One region of the Thermomonas sp. HDW16 genome, then DNA from elsewhere that is predicted to be linked to it. Evidence: predicted binding sites of a transcription regulator. Region 1 holds the regulator's gene; the other holds the start of a gene.
The links. The regulator sigma-54, encoded in region 1, starts transcription at its own class of promoters, with help from an activator protein. The targets are predictions, from matches to a motif close to TGGCACGNGCNTTGC.

Region 1 (7,956 bases):
GCGCATGCAGGCCTAGGCGGTTGACGATGATCAGGTCGCGTTGGATCACGGCATCGCCCTCGTGGCTGTCGGTTGCGTGGTGGTCATGTCATGCGTCATCAATGATGGCACCGTTGCGTGCGCCAGCGGCGGCGACCGCCGGCAATTCGTCCAGGTCCAGGTCGGCATAGTTCATCACCCGCAGCAGCATCGGCAGGCTCAGCGCGGAGACGCGGCGTACCGGTGTGCCGAGGCGGGCGAGCTTCGTGGCGATATTGCTGGGGGTCGCGCCGTACAGGTCGGTCAGCACCAACACGCCCTGGCCGCCATCGACGCGACGCAGCGCAGCGCTGGCCTGCGGCAGCAGCGCGTCGACATCGCCATCGAACGGGACTTCGAACGCTGCGGTCGTCAGCGGCAACTGGCGCAGAAGGCGCGTGGCCACCGCGATCAGCGCGTTGCCAATGCCTTCATGGGTGATGAGCAGGATGCCGACGGACATGCATGCAAGTTAACAGACGGGAATGACAGTGCGAAAGCGATTCCGAGTTCGATGGGGCCTGCGGGCGGGGTTCGCTACGTGACTCGATATGTCGCTGTGCAGGCTTCGCACCGCAGGTGCCATCGAACTGTTCCGCGTGCCGAGGATGGTTGGATCAATCCAGCTCGCGATGGTGCACCGCGACTTCCGCCCAGCCGGCTTCGCGGCAATGCCGGGCCAGGCGTTCGGCCAGGTAGACCGAACGATGGCGGCCGCCGCTGCAGCCGAAGGCGACGGTAACGTAGCTACGGGTTTCCGAACGCAGCTTGGGCAACCAGGTATCAAGGAAGCCTTCCACCTGCGCAACGTAGGTCGCCACTTCCGGTTGTTCTTCCAGGTAGTCGCGTACATCGGCATCGCGGCCGGACAGCGGGCGCAGGCGTGCGTCCCAATGCGGGTTGGGCAGTACCCGCGCATCCAGCACGAAATCGGCCTCCGGCGGCAGGCCGCGCCGGTAGGCGAAGGATTCGAACAGCAACGACAAGCCGGCGCCGCTGAGGCCGTACTCGGTCAGGATGTGGCGGCGCATCTGGTGGATGTTGAGGTCGCTGGTGTCCAGCACGCTGTCGGCGATCCGGCGCAGCGGTTTCAGCGCCTGCCGTTCCAGCGAGATCGCATCCGCCAGCACCAGCCCGAGATGACTGAGCGGATGCCGGCGGCGGGTATCCGCGTAGCGGCGCACCAGCACGTCATCGCGAGTGTCGAAGAACAGCAGCTTGGGGTCGAGGCCCAGTGCGCCGACTTGCGACAGCGCCTCCGGCACGTCGGCCAGGTCGCCCAAGCTGCGTGCATCGATGCCGACCGCGATCTTTTCCGGCGCGTTGTCGCCAGCCAGCATGCGGCGCACGAATTCGGGCAGCAGTTCAGCGGGTAGGTTGTCGACGCAGTAGTAGCCGAGGTCCTCGAAGGTGTTCAGTGCCACCGACTTGCCGGAGCCGGACATGCCGCTGACGATGACGAGCGGCGGCGTTGGATGGTTTTGCGCGGTCACTGCGAACGCTCCAGGAAATGGCTGTGGCGGGCCATGAACGCGGCCGCCGGATCTACGCCCTTGCTGCGCAACAGGTGCATGCGGGTGGCGGCTTCGGTGAGCACTGCCAGGTTGCGGCCGGCCATCACCGGCAGGGTGATCATCGGCACGTCGAGATCGAGCAGGCGGCGGCTGCCGATGTCGCCGGTCAATCGTTCCATGCCGCCCGGCTTGGCGTCGAGCGAGGGCTTGCTGAGGTGCACGATCATGCGCAGGTATTTGTTCCGCTTGACCGCGGTGTCGCCGAACATCTGGCGGATGTTGAGCACGCCCAGGCCGCGCAGTTCCAGCATGTCTTGCAGCAGTTCCGGGCAGGCACCGTCGAGCACGTCCGGCGCGATCTGGGTGAATTCGGGCGCGTCGTCCGCGACCAGGCGATGCCCGCGCGTCACCAGTTCCAGCGCGAGTTCGCTCTTGCCGGAACCGGATTCGCCGGTGATCAGCACGCCGATCGAATAGATCTCCATGAACACGCCGTGCAAGGTGACCCGCGGCGCCAGCGTGCGGGCAAGTTTGTACTGCAGATGGTTGAGCAGTTCATGCCCGCGGCGCGGCGAACTCCACAGGGGCGTTTCGCTTTCCTCGGCGGCGATGCGCAGGTCTTCCGGGCAGGATTGGTTCTTGCTGATGACCAGCGCCAGCGGGCGGAAACCGATGATCTTCTGGATCGTTTCCCAACGCTGGCGCGAATCCAGCCCGTCCATCCAGGCCAGTTCCTCGGTGCCGAGGATCTGCACCTTGTTCGGATAGATGATGTTGAGGTAGCCGGCCAGCGATGGGCGCCGCGCCACGGTTTCCACGGCTTCCAGGACGCGCGTATCGGAACCACGCTGGCCGGCGAGCCAGCGTAGCTCCATGCGTTCGGCCTGTTGCTCGAACAGTTCCGCGGCGGTGATGCGGGCGGCGTTCAAGTGTGTGCTCTCCGCCGCGGGATGGACGGATCAGCCAAGCGCGCCGCTTTGCGCGAGGCTCTCGCCGCGGTGGTGGTCGACCATGCGTTCCTTCTGCTTCATCAGCAGGCGATCGAGCTTGTCCGACAGCAGGTCGATCGCGGCGTACATGTCCTGACCGTTGGCATCGGCGTGCAAGGTGCGACCGGACAGGTTGATCGTTGCTTCGGCCTTGTGCTCGGGTTTGTCCAGGCCAAGTTGCACGCGGATCTGGCAAGGGTGTTCGAAGTGTCGTGCGAGTCGTTCGAAGCGTGTTTCCACGTAGTCGCGCAGGGCCGGGGTGACTTCCATCTGATGGCCATGGGTTTCGATTTGCATCTGAACCTCCTTCGACTGTGGATACTGCGGGGTGGAACGATTTTTGGCTTGCACGCGCCGCGTCAACCGATGCGCACGCGCTCGTGCGATGCGGGAATCTGCAGGGCCTCACGATACTTGGCGACGGTACGCCGCGCCACCGGCACGCCGCCCGATTTCAGGGTGTCGGCGAGGCGCGCGTCGGATAGCGGCTTGCGCGGATCCTCGGCCTCGACCAGCTTGCGGATCATGTCCTGGATGGCGGTGCTGGAAGCGCTGCCGCCGCCTTCGGTTTCGATCCCGGAGGCGAAGAAATCGCGCAGCGGGATGGTGCCGCGCGGGGTGCGCACGTACTTGCGGGCGATCGCGCGGGAGACCGTGGATTCGTGCAAGCCGAGTTCGGCGGCCACGCTGCGCAGGGTCAATGGGTGCAGCGCCTGGTCGCCGAATTCGAGGAAGCCGGCCTGCTCGCGCACCAGGCAGCGCACCACGCGCAACAGGGTGTCGGCACGCGATTCCAGGCCCTTCAACAGCCAACGCGCTTCCTGCAGCCGGCCACGCAGGTATTCGGCATCGGCCGCGCCGGCGTGGCGGATCATCTGTTCGTAGTCGCGCTGGATGGTGATGCGCGGGGTGGCGCCGGCGGCCAGCGCCACTCGCCACAGGCCCTGCTGGCGCCAGATAACGCAATCCGGAGTGACATAGGTTCCGGCTGGCAGGTCGCCGTGCTGGGTGCCAGGACGCGGATCCAGGCTGCGCAGCAGGTGCACCGCTTCCTCGGCCTCGGCGCGCTTGCAGTCCAGTTCGCGGCACAATCCGTCGATGCCGATCTTCGGCAGCCGCGCCAATGCGCCGGCAGCCACCGCCATCGCCAGGTCGCGGCCAGGGCTGTCTTCGGCCAACGTACGCAATTGCAGACGCAGGCATTCACCGAGGTCGCGTGCGCCCACGCCGACCGGGTCGAACTGCTGGATGCGGTGCAGGACTTGCAGCACCTCGTCGTGTTCTGCGTCGATTTCCGGCTTGAGGCCGTCGGCGATGGCATCGAGCTCTTCGCGCAGGTAGCCGTCGTCGTCGATGGCGTCGATCAGCGCCACGCCGATGCCGAGGTCGCGTTGGCTGAAGTGGCCGAGGTGCAATTGCCAGAGCAGGTGGTCGCGCAGGGTTTCCGCACTGGCCGCGCGGTCACCGGCGAAGTCCTCGCCGCCATCCGATGCCGGGCCGATCCGCTCCTGCCAGGGCTCGCTTTCGCGATCCCAGTGCTCGTCCACGCGTTCGTCCACATGTTCGTGTCCCTGCGTCGCCGCGTCGTGCGCGCCATCGGCATCGCGCACCTCGTGCGCATCCGCTGGGCCTGCTTCGCCCGCTTCGGCCCAGTCGAGCAGCGGGTTGCTGGCCACCGCCTCGGCGATTTCCGCTTCGAGTTCGATCGTGGACAGCTGCAACAGGCGGATCGCCTGGCGCAGCTGCGGCGTCAGGATCAATTGCTGGTGCAGCCCGGGGGAAAGGCGCGGTTTCATCCGCACTCAGGATATATCCGACTGCGGATAAAAAAACGTTATCGGTGCGCAAATGGATTCGTCATTCCGGCGAAAGCCGGCCGTGTCTGACAGGCGCATGTCTGTTTTCAGGCGCGCGATCCAGGGCGGATCCCGGTTTGCGCCGGAACGGCAACCCTGGAAGTGGTTCAGAGCCGGAACGTATCGCCCAGGTACACCCGACGCACGTCCGGGCTCTCCAGCAGGGCTTCGGGCGCGCCCTGTGCCAGCACGGCGCCATCGGCCAGGATGTAGGCGCGGTCGCAGATGCCCAGGGTCTCGCGGACGTTGTGGTCGGTGATCAGCACGCCGATCCCGCGATCCTTGAGGTGGGTAACGATGCGTTGGATCTCGTTGACCGAGATCGGATCGACGCCGGCGAATGGCTCGTCCAGCAGGATCAGGCGCGGCTTGCCGGCCAACGCGCGGGCGATTTCCACCCGCCGCCGTTCACCGCCGGACAGGCTGGCGCCCATCTGTTCGGCGACATGGCCGATCTGCAACTCGTCCAGCAGGCCTTCCAGCTCGCGTTCGCGGCCGTCCTCGTCGAGGTCTTGGCGCAATTCCAGAACCAGGCGAAGGTTGTCCGCCACGCTGAGCTTGCGGAACACCGAGGGTTCCTGCGGCAGGTAGCCGACGCCGCGCTTGGCGCGTTCGTACATCGGATCAAGAGTGATGTCGATGCCGTCGAGCACGATGCTGCCGGCATCGGCCGGTACCAGGCCCACGATCATGTAGAAGCAGGTGGTCTTGCCGGCACCATTCGGGCCGAGCAGGCCGACCACTTCGCCCGCCTCGAGGGTCAGGCTGAAGTCGCGCACGACCTCGCGCGATTTGTAGCGCTTGCGTAGTCCCTTGGCGACCAACATCAGTTCGAGGCCTTCGCCGGTGCCGGCTGCGCGCCCTTGGGCAGGATGCGCATCTTGACCCGGCCGTTGCCAGCGCCGCCGCTGTCCACCTGCCCGGTCTTCATGTTGTAGACCACGCGCTGGCCGTTGAGGGTGCCGCGTTGTTGGGTGATGGTCACGTTGCCGGTGAACACTACCACCTCGGTCTTGAGGTTGTAGTCCACGTTGCTGGCAGTGGCATTGATCGGGTTGCCGTCGTCGAGGGTCTGGCGCAGGGTCACGCCACCGCTAAGCAGGGCGCGGCTGGGATCGCCGTTGCTTTGCTCGATGATCGCCTTGGCCGCCACCACGTTCAGGCTGCCCTGGGTCATGGTCACGTTGCCGGTCAGGGTACAACTGTCGTTGGCGCCGAGGCTGCAGGTGCTGTGCGCGGCCTCGATGTCCATCGGCTGGGTGCGGTCCGAACTGCGCGCATTCGCACCGGCCGCGAAAACGGCGGCGAACAGGGCAAGCGCGGCAGCCGCGAGGTCAGCGGTTCGTCGGGACATAGTGGTATCGCACATCCGAGAGAAGTGAGACCTGCCGATCGAAATCCGCCTGCAGGCCGCGACCGCGCATTGTAAGGCCGGGGCGGGTGAGGGTCACGATCGCCGCCGAGGTCGCGCGATTCTCGTTGGGGAAGATGTTCAGTTCCTCGGTCTCGATCCGGGTCGGCGGCGGTACCTGCGTGGGACTGGTGGCGACGACCTGTCCGCGTAATTGCAACTGCTGGCCATCGTCTGGTACCCGTCCGAGCTGTGCTTTCACGTCCCAGTAAGCGCCGTTGCGGTCGGGCACCAGGAACTTCGGGGTATCCAGTGTCATCGACTTCGCGCCTGGGTCGCGTTGCAGGCGCGGGCCGCGCAGGGTGAACGACTCCTTGCCCTGCGAATCCAGCGAGACCAGTTCGTAATCGTGCAGCACGTATTCCGAACGGACGGCTGCCATGGTTTCGGCATTGCCGCCGGATTGGTGCCACACCGACCAGCCGCTGGCGATTGCGGCGAGCAGCAGGACGATGGTCAGGCCGGCACGCCAGCTCACGGGTGTTCCCCATGGGCCAGGATGGCCTCGACCTTGCCCTGTGCCTGCAGCAGCAGGTCGCATGCGTCGCGTGCCGCACCGTTGCCACCATAGCGCGGGGTCACCCAATGCACGGCCGGCAATACCCAGTGGTGCGCATCGGCGGGTGCGATGGCAAGGCCTACGCCGCGCAGGGTGGCGAGATCCGGGAGGTCGTCGCCCATGAAGGCCACCTCGTCCATGCCGATGCCCATTTCAGCCGCGACGCGTTGCATGCAGGCCAGCTTGCTGCGTTCGCCGATGTGGACATGCGCGATCTTCAGCTCCTTGCCGCGCGCCGCGGCGACCGGGCTGTTGCGCGCGGTCACCAGCGCGGTTTCGATCCCGGCATGGCGCAGCAGGGTGATGCCCATGCCGTCCTGCACGTAAAAGGCCTTGGCGTCGGCGTCGTTGCTGGCGTACAGCAGGCGGCCATCGGTCAGGGTGCCGTCCACGTCGAAGCCGATCAGCTTGATCTTCGCGGCGCGCGCAAGCACATCGGCGGGGTAGTTGATCGTTGTCATCACACCACCCGTGCACGCAGCAAGTCGTGGATGTTCAGCGCGCCGACCACGCGTCGATCCGCGTCGATGACCAGCAGCGCGTTGATCTTGTGCGTTTCCATCAGCTGCGCGGCTTCCACCGCCAGCGCGTCGGCACCGATGGTGCGCGGTGCGCGGGTCATCACCGCATCGATGCGGGTGTTGCGTAGGTCGATTGCGTCGTCGTCCAGGCTGCGGCGCAGGTCGCCGTCGGTGTACAGGCCGAGCAGGCGGCCGTCGTCATCGACGATCGCGGTCATGCCCAGACGCTTGCGGCTCATCTCCACCAGCGCTTCGCTGATGCTGGCATCGGGGCCGATCCGCGGCACGTCGTCGCCCGCGTGCATCACGTCGGTGATGTGCAGCAACAGGCGTCGGCCCAGCGCGCCAGCCGGGTGCGAGCGGGCGAAATCGTCGGCGGTGAAGCCGCGCGCTTCCAGCAGGGCGACGGCCAGCGCATCGCCCATCGCCAGGCTGGCGGTGGTGCTTGCGGTCGGCGCCAGCGCCAGCGGGCAGGCTTCGGCCGGCACGCTGATGTCGAGGTGGATATCGGCTTCACGGGCCAAGGTGGATGCCTCGCGGCCGGTCATCGCGATCACCGCGTTGCCCTGCCGCTTGAGCGCCGGCAACAGCAGCAGGATCTCGTCGCTCTCGCCGGAATAGGACAGCGCCAGCACGATGTCGGCATCGGTGACCATGCCCAGGTCGCCGTGGGCGGCCTCGCCCGGGTGCACGTAGAAGGCCGGGGTGCCGGTGCTGGCCAAGGTGGCGGCAATCTTGCGCGCGACGTGCCCGGACTTGCCCATGCCGGTGCAGACCACCCGGCCGCGGCTGGCTAGGATCGCGCGGCAGGCGGCGCTAAACGCGCCGTCGATCCGCGCGGCGACTGCGGACAGGCCGTCGCGTTCGATGTCGAACACACGCTGTCCGCTGGCGGCGAAGTCGAAGCTGTCCGTGCTGGCGGGCGGGGTTGGGGGCACGCGCATCTTCCCTGAGGGTGTTCCGTTAGACTTACTCGTTCAGTTTACGCGAGTCCACCTGCCAGCCCATGAACGCCGACACCATCCGCCAGATGATCGAAACCGGCCTGCCCGGCGCCCGCGCCACCGTGCAGGGGGAGGACGGCGTGC
Region 2 (7,956 bases), 770 kb from region 1:
CGCCATGTCGATCACCCTGAACTTCGAGCTCAACGACCGCGATCTCGCCCATTTCACCGCAGCGATGGATCGCTCCAAGAAGGCATCCGAGGACAAGACGGCGGACGAGATCATCTCCGCGTCGGTGGCGTTGCTCGACGACGCGCAGAAGGTGCACATCCCGGATTTCATCAAGGATCGACTGCTGCGCCTGGACGACATGATCGCGATGGTGCGCGACGAGGCATGGGCGTTGCCCGAGGCAGACAAGCAGCGAGTGCTGGGTGCGCTGACGTACTTCTGCGACCCGAATGACGTGATCCCGGATCATGTCGAGGTGTTGGGCTTCCTCGACGACGCAGTGATGATCGAGCTGTCGGTGCGCGAACTGAAGCACGAGCTGGATGCCTACGACGACTTCTGCGACTACCGCGCGCACGAAGCCAAGCGCCGCGGCATCGATCCGGCCACGCTGGGCCGTACCGATTGGCTGGACGGCCGCCGCGAGGAGTTGATCGACCGCATGCACCAGCGTCGCGAGCGCGATTTCGGTAGCGGCTACGGTGGCAGCAGCGGCTACGCACACACCAAGGGCTCCTACGTCCGCGGCTGGCGCCCGGGCGTGTTCAAGTTCGGCTGAGGCCTTGGCCAGCGAATTCGCCTGGCCGACGGAGGCCACGATCGAGGCGCTGAACGCGCGTTCGGCCGACACCTTGATGCAGTCGCTGGGGATCGTGTTCACGGAGCTCGGTGACGGCTACCTGCGCGCCACCATGCCGGTCGACGCGCGCACCCATCAACCCTACGGCCTGTTGCATGGCGGCGCTTCGGTCGCACTGGCGGAAACCCTGGGCAGCAGCGCCGGCATGTTGATGGCCGGCGGCAATGCAGTGGTCGGGCTGGAGATCAATGCCAACCACCTGCGTGCGGTACGGAGCGGCGTGGTCACCGGTACCGCGCGGCCGATCCATATTGGTCGCAGCACGCAGGTCTGGGAGATCCTGATCGAGGACGAGGCCGGCAAATCGGTTTGCATCAGCCGCATCACCCTCTCGGTTTTGCCGCAGCCGCCCGCCTCGGGCCGGCCCTGATCGCGGCTAGGCTGACCGCTCTAGCGTGCAACGCTAAGGTTCGGCCATGAGCGCGACGCCACCCGCCGTCGAATCCCTGCTGCGCATCCTGCGCACGCTCCTGCGCCTGCCCTTGCTGGCCTGCCACGTCCTGGTGGGCCTGCCGATTATCCTGGTGCTGATCGCCATCGACACCATCGGCGAGAAGAAAGTCGGTCATGCGGCGATCCGTTGGTGGGCCGGCGGCCTGTTGTGGGTATTCGGCATGCGCGTGCGCCAGGTCGGCACACCGCTGCCTGGCGGCACCATGTTCGTCGCCAACCATCTCAGCTGGGTCGACATCATCACCCTGCACTCGCAGCACATGATGGGCTTCATCGCCAAGGCAGAGATCCGCGATTGGCCGCTGATCGGCTGGTTGGCGAAGGCCGGCGAAAGCATTTTCCTGCAGCGCGGCAATGCACATTCGCTGACCGACGTGATGATCGAAATGGCCGCGCGCTTGCGCGATGGCCATGCGGTGGCAGCCTTCCCCGAGGGGGGTACCCGCGACGGACGCGAACTCGGTGCATTCCACGCACGTATCTTCACCGCTGCGGTCGAGGCCGATGCACCAGTGCAGCCGGTGGCGCTATGTTTCGGCGCGCATTGCGAGGCGCAAACCATTGTCGCCTTCGCTCCCGGCGAAAGCTTCATGGGCAACTTCGTGCGTCTGTTGGGCGAACCAGCGCGGCCGGTGACCGTGTATTTCCTGGAACCGATCCTGCACGCGGAGCACGAAGGCCGCCGCCGCATCGCGACCTTGGCGCGCGCTCGCATCGAGCAGGCAATGGCCGCCGCGTGAGCGCGAGATGAGCCAGCTGCGCAGCGAGTTCATGCCGCCGCGCTGGCTGCGCAGCCCGCACCTGCAGTCGGTGTTGTCCTCCAGCCCGCTGCGTGCGATTCGCGCGCGCCGGCGCCTGCATGGACTGGGCGCGACGCACGAAGCGGTGGTGCTCGAGGTCGGCCGCGGCGTGCGCCTGCAGGGCGTGCATAGCCTCAGGCCCGACATCGAACCGAAAGGATTGGTCGTATTGCTGCACGGCTGGGAAGGCAGCGTCGATTCCAATTACATGCGGCTGACCGCCGCGCGCCTGCTGGATGCCGGTTTCGCCGTATTCCGGCTGAATTTCCGCGACCACGGCGACAGCCACCATCTCAACGAAGGCATCTTCCATTCCAACCGGATCGACGAGATCGTCGATGCGGTACGCGCGATCGCCACGCGCTGGCCGGACCAGCCGTTGTTCGCAGCCGGCTATTCGCTGGGCGGCAACTTCGCCCTGCGCCTGGCGTTGCGCGCGCGCAGCCACGGCCTGCCACTGCAGCGCGTGGTCGCGGTCTGCCCGTTGCTGGACCCGGCGCGGACGATGGACGCGATGGAAAACGGATTGCCGCTGTACATGCGCTATTTCGAGCGCAAGTGGCGGCGTTCGCTGGCGCGCAAGCGGGCGCTGTTTCCCGGCACGCACTCCTTTGCCGACGACGTGCTGCACCTGCGCATGCGCGCGTTGACCGAATGGATGGTGCTGCGACATACCGATTTCGCCACCCTCGATCAGTATTTCGAAGGCTATTCCGTCGCCGGCGAACGCCTGCGCGACCTGCCGATCCCGGTCGATATCCTGATGGCCGCCGATGATCCGGTGATCCCGCTGCGCGAGTTCGAAGAGGTTGCAGGATTTCCCAACGTGCAGGTCGAGCTGGCCGCGCACGGCGGCCACTGCGGCTTCATCGAGAACGCAAAACTGGATGGGTATGCGGAGCGTTGGGTGACCACGCGATTGAGCTCAGTGGTCTAGGTCATTGCAATCGCGTCGGGGCTTTTCGACACGTTCACCGACTTCCGCGCAAAATCAACTGCGGTCCAGTTCTCTTTTGAGGTTTCCGATGCGCATCCACAGCGACAGCTTCGAAAACGGCAAGCCGATCCCGTCCGAGTTCGCGCTGGGCGCGCCCGGCGGCTTCGGCGGCAATCGCAATCCGCAGCTGGCCTGGAGCGATGCGCCAGCCGGCACGAAATCGTTCGCCCTGCTGTGCATCGACACCGATGCGCCGACCGATGGCGCATTGGTTGCCAATGCCGACGTGCCGATCCCGGTCGATCATCCGCGCGGCGATTTCGTGCACTGGGTGGTGGTGAACATGCCCGTCGACATGACGGAGATTGCGGCCGGCAGTTGCAGCAGCGGCGTGACCAAGGGCGGCAAGGGTCCGTGCCAGGGCGAGGGCGCACGCCAGGGCCTCAACGACTACACCGGCTGGTTCGCCGGCAATGCGGAGATGGGTGGTCAGTACTTCGGCTACGACGGCCCGTATCCGCCGCCGCACGACCTGCGCACGCATCGCTATTTCTTTCGCGTGTTCGCGCTGGATGTCGCCAGCCTCGAATTGCCGAAGGCATTCACGGCCGGCGACGTGCTCCGGGCCATGCAGGGCCATGTGCTGGCCGAGGCCAGCACCTACGGCACCTACAGCATCAGCGGCTGAGGCGGGTCACTTCGCCGAAGCTTCGGACTCCACCACCATGTCCAGCACCCAGGCCGTATTCGACGCGTCCATCGGCGGGTTCTTGATGGCGTAGCGGTTCACTCGCAGTACGTTGCGAACGCCGGGTTCGTGGGTATAACCCTCGATCGCATCGTAGAAGTGCTGGAAAGGCCCCGGCGTACCGGCCTTCAGCCCCTTGGCGTCGTAGTGGATCTCGCGTACCTGCAGGCACTGCATGTCCGGGATCAGCGGGTGGTGGCAGCGTTGGGTTTGTGCCGCGACTTCCAGGAACACGCGCTCGCCCGGGCCGCCAAAGCGGGTGTCGGCGGTGGGTTCGGCGCGGAAGGACAGCGTGTCGCCCGCGCGGTTGCTGATGCGCAGCTGCGGCGGCTCGCTTTCGGCCAGCAGCAAGGCCAGCGAGCCTTCGAGCCGTCGGGATGCTTCCGCGTCCAGCGCCATCAGCTTCGGGTTGGCGCAAGCCATTTGGGTCGACATCAGGCTGCCGATCTCGATGCCCTCCGCGGTCACGCTGAAGCTGCCGCCGATGTGGTTGCAGCTGTTGCCGATGCCGATGCGCCCGTTGGTGAAATCCAGTTGCAGCGGCTTGTCTTCGCGCGCGAACAACGCATCGATGCGCTTGCCCTTCGCGTCGGTCGCGCCCTGCAGGTACCAGTGGTAACGCGCCAACTGGGCCGCCAGGCCGGACGCAGTAGGAGCGGGCGTGGCCGTGGCTGCCGCGGGGATGGGTTTGTTGGTTTCCGCATTCGGGCAACCGGCCAGCAAGGCGGCGGCGAGCAACGGCAGCAACAGGCGGTTCATGGCGGTTTCCTCAAGGAGAGTGCGATGCAAACGCACGGCGGGTGCAAACGGGGTCGAGGAAACCGCCGTCGGCTTATCCGCCGACCGGCAGCCACCACAGCAAGGCGATGCCGAGCAGGACGCGATAGACCGCGAACGCGGTGAAGCGATGGCTCTGGATGTAGCGCAGCAGCCATTTCACCGCGACGAAGGCGGTCACCGCAGAGGCGACGAACGCGACGCTCAGTGCCGTCCAGTCCTCGTTGCCGATGCCGCCATCCTTGAGCATCGACAGCAATTCGTAGCCAGTGGCCGCGAACATGGTGGGGATGCCGACCACGAAGGCGAATTCGGTTGCCGCGGCGCGGCTGGTGGTGCCGGCGAGCAGGGCGACGAAGATGGTCGCGGCCGAGCGCGAGGTACCCGGGAATACGCCGGCAACGACTTGGGCGATGCCGACCAGGATCGCCGTCGTCCACGAGATGGCGCTGCGTTCGCCTTCACGCGCGGCGCGCTTGGCCGCCAGTTGCTCGGCGATCACCATCCAGAACGCGCCGATGATCAGCGCCCAGGCGATCGGCCGCACCGTGTCCGGCAATTCCCAGCCCAGCTTCTTCACCAGCAGTCCGCCGACCGCGGTCACCCCGAAGGCGACCAGCAACTTGAAGGCGTAATCGCGCGATTGCGCCGGGCTGGCGGTCACGCCCAGCGGATCGTAGGGCGCGGGCGCGTCATGGCCGAAGAAGGCGGTCAGCATGCCCCACAGCCGCTTCCAGTAGATCAGCACCACGGCCAGGATCGCGCCGGCCTGGATGGCGATGTTGAACAGGTCGCTGCGATGGCCCAGCCAGCGTTCGGCGATCAGCAGGTGCCCGGTGCTGGAAATCGGCAGGAATTCGGTGATGCCTTCGATGATGCCAAGCAGCAGCGCGGCGAGCAGGTCGTTCATGCGGAACCGGGGTCTGGGCGACGGCGCAGGATAGCGCAAAGCGAAACGCCCAATTTGGTGCTAACAATCAATGTAAACGCACCAATATAGGGATTTATGTTTCCGAGTGAACATAAAACATTAGCAATATCAATAAGTTGAAAGTTGGCACGCGGCTTGCGATAAACACAGCCATCGGTTCACCCCTTTCCTTCCGGAGTTTCCCCATGTCGTTCGAAAATGTCGAAAAGCTGATCCGTGACCACAAGGTCGAATTCGTCGACCTGCGTTTCACCGACATGCGTGGCGTGCAGCACCACGTGACCTTCCCCAAGTCGATCGTCGACGCCAGCCTGTTCGAGGACGGCAAGATGTTCGACGGCAGCTCGATCAGCGGCTGGAAGGGCATCAACGAATCCGACATGGTGCTGCTGCCGGATGCGTCGACCGCGGTGATCGACCCGTTCACCGCCGATCCCACCCTGATCCTGACCTGCGACATCCTGGACCCGGCGACCATGCAGGCCTACTCGCGCGATCCGCGCGGCATCGCCAAGCGCGCCGAGGCCTACCTGAAGGCGGCCGGCATCGCCGACACCGCGTTCTTCGGCCCGGAACCGGAATTCTTCATCTTCGATTCCGTGCGCTTCGCCAATGAAATGGGCCACACCTTCTTCCACGTCGATTCGGAAGAAGCGCACTGGAACTCCGGCCGCGAATACGAAGGCGGCAACACCGGCTACCGGCCGATGGTGAAGGGCGGCTACTTCCCGGTCGCGCCGCTGGATTCGCTGCACGACATCCGCGCCGAGATGTGCAAGACGCTGGAACAGGTCGGCATCGAGGTCGAAGTGCACCACCACGAAGTGGCGAACGCCGGCCAGTGCGAGATCGGCACCAAGTTCAACACCCTGGTGCAGAAGGCCGACGAACTGCTGACGATGAAGTACATCATCAAGAACGTCGCCCATCGCAACGGCAAGACCGCGACCTTCATGCCGAAGCCGATCGTCGGCGACAACGGCAGCGGCATGCACGTGCACATGTCGCTGGCCAAGGGCGGCGTCAACCTATTCTCCGGCGATGGCTACGGCGGCCTGTCGCAGATGGCGCTGTGGTACATCGGCGGCATCTTCAAGCATGCGCGCGCGATCAACGCGTTCACCAACTCCGGCACCAACAGCTACAAGCGCCTGGTGCCGGGCTTCGAGGCGCCGGTGATGCTGGCCTACTCGGCGCGCAACCGTTCGGCGTCCTGCCGCATTCCGTACGTGGCCAACCCGAAGGCGCGCCGCATCGAAATGCGCTTCCCCGACCCGATCCAGTCGGGCTACCTGACCTTCGCCGCGCTGATGATGGCCGGCCTTGACGGCATCAAGAACCAGATCGACCCGGGCGCGCCCAGCGACAAGGATCTGTACGACCTGCCGCCGGAAGAAGAGAAGGGCATTCCCACCGTCTGCCACTCGCTCGACCAGGCGCTGGAAGCCCTCGACAAGGATCGCGACTTCCTCAAGGCCGGCGGCGTGTTCACCGACGACTTCATCGATGGCTACATCGCGCTGAAGATGAAGGAAGTCACCGCGTTCCGCGCGGCCACGCACCCGCTGGAATACCAGATGTACTACACCGTCTGATGCGCGTTGCCGCCCGTGCGGCGGCATGCGATGCATCAGGGCGAAGCGAGCTGATCCTCGCTTCGCTCCCTCCCCGGCGAGGGTCGGACAGGCCGGGAGCGCGTGCCGACGGGTGCGCGCCTCCCGGGCCTTTTGGCTGGAGGGGGAGCTGGAGTGGGCCATGCGCAGCGGCGCTGCGCGACACTATCGAAAGGAGGAGCCACGCGGTCGACGATCGCAGCAGGTAGGGCACGAAGCGTTCCTGCATTGCACGAGCACGCAACACTGACCGGGGAGGGCACCGCTTATGAGGAGCCTGCGTCATGTCGTCTCACACTGTGGCAACACCGTTCCATGCATCGACCACGACGCGCACGCACGCTCGCAACACCACGCGGCGCGCCCGCATCGCCATCGCGGTACTCGCCTTGCTCGGCTTCGCCGACGCGCAGGCCGGTACCAGCGGCAACGTCTCGCTGACCAGCGACTACGTGTTCCGCGGTCTCTCGCAGACCAACCAGAAACCCGCCCTGCAAGGGGGCGTGGAATACGCGTCCGATGGCGGCTTCTACATCGGCACCTGGGGCAGCAATGCCAGTTGGTTGTCGGATCTGTCGACCAGTACCGCGCCGATCTCCAGCAGCCTTGAACTCGATGTCTACGGCGGCTATCGCGGCCAGTTCAGCGAAGCCGTGAGCTATGACGTCGGCGCGGCCTACTACTGGTATCCCGGCGACTTCCCGTCCGGCTTCAATAGCGCCGACACACTGGAGCTGTATGCCGGCGTCACCGTTGACGCCAGCGACAAGATCAGCCTTGGCGCGAAGTATTCCTATGCGCCCACCGACCTGTTTGGCTACGTCGACTCCAACGGCAGCGGTTACCTCGACCTGAGCGCCAGCTTCGCCGTGGCCGATGGCTGGAGCATCGGCGCGCATGCCGGCAAGCAGTGGATCGAGGGCAATGGCAACAGCGCCTTCGAATACACCGACTGGAAGTTGGGCGTGACCCGGGAATTCGACAACGGCTTCTCGGT

Region 2: the regulator sigma-54 is predicted to act here: its motif matches at 5,471-5,485, upstream of glnA (type I glutamate--ammonia ligase).

Annotation. Positions count from the first base shown of each region.
Region 1 covers NZ_CP049872.1:967,457-975,412, forward strand. Annotated here, with positions in the region: gene G7079_RS04335 (HPr family phosphocarrier protein) at 1-49, opposite strand, end outside; gene G7079_RS04340 (PTS fructose IIA subunit family protein) at 89-481, opposite strand; gene rapZ (RNase adapter RapZ) at 636-1,511, opposite strand; gene hprK (HPr(Ser) kinase/phosphatase) at 1,508-2,461, opposite strand; gene raiA (ribosome-associated translation inhibitor RaiA) at 2,492-2,818, opposite strand; gene G7079_RS04360 (RNA polymerase factor sigma-54) at 2,881-4,317, opposite strand; gene lptB (LPS export ABC transporter ATP-binding protein) at 4,485-5,204, opposite strand; gene lptA (lipopolysaccharide transport periplasmic protein LptA) at 5,204-5,731, opposite strand; gene lptC (LPS export ABC transporter periplasmic protein LptC) at 5,712-6,266, opposite strand; gene G7079_RS04380 (HAD hydrolase family protein) at 6,263-6,808, opposite strand; gene G7079_RS04385 (KpsF/GutQ family sugar-phosphate isomerase) at 6,808-7,806, opposite strand; gene G7079_RS04390 (BolA/IbaG family iron-sulfur metabolism protein) at 7,875-7,956, shown strand, end outside.
Region 2 covers NZ_CP049872.1:194,386-202,341, reverse strand. Annotated here, with positions in the region: gene G7079_RS00865 (YkvA family protein) at 5-619, shown strand; gene G7079_RS00860 (hotdog fold thioesterase) at 696-1,070, shown strand; gene G7079_RS00855 (lysophospholipid acyltransferase family protein) at 1,117-1,893, shown strand; gene G7079_RS00850 (alpha/beta fold hydrolase) at 1,901-2,890, shown strand; gene G7079_RS00845 (YbhB/YbcL family Raf kinase inhibitor-like protein) at 2,979-3,578, shown strand; gene G7079_RS00840 (DUF4377 domain-containing protein) at 3,585-4,397, opposite strand; gene G7079_RS00835 (undecaprenyl-diphosphate phosphatase) at 4,471-5,325, opposite strand; gene glnA (type I glutamate--ammonia ligase) at 5,532-6,941, shown strand; gene G7079_RS00825 (TorF family putative porin) at 7,244-7,956, shown strand, end outside.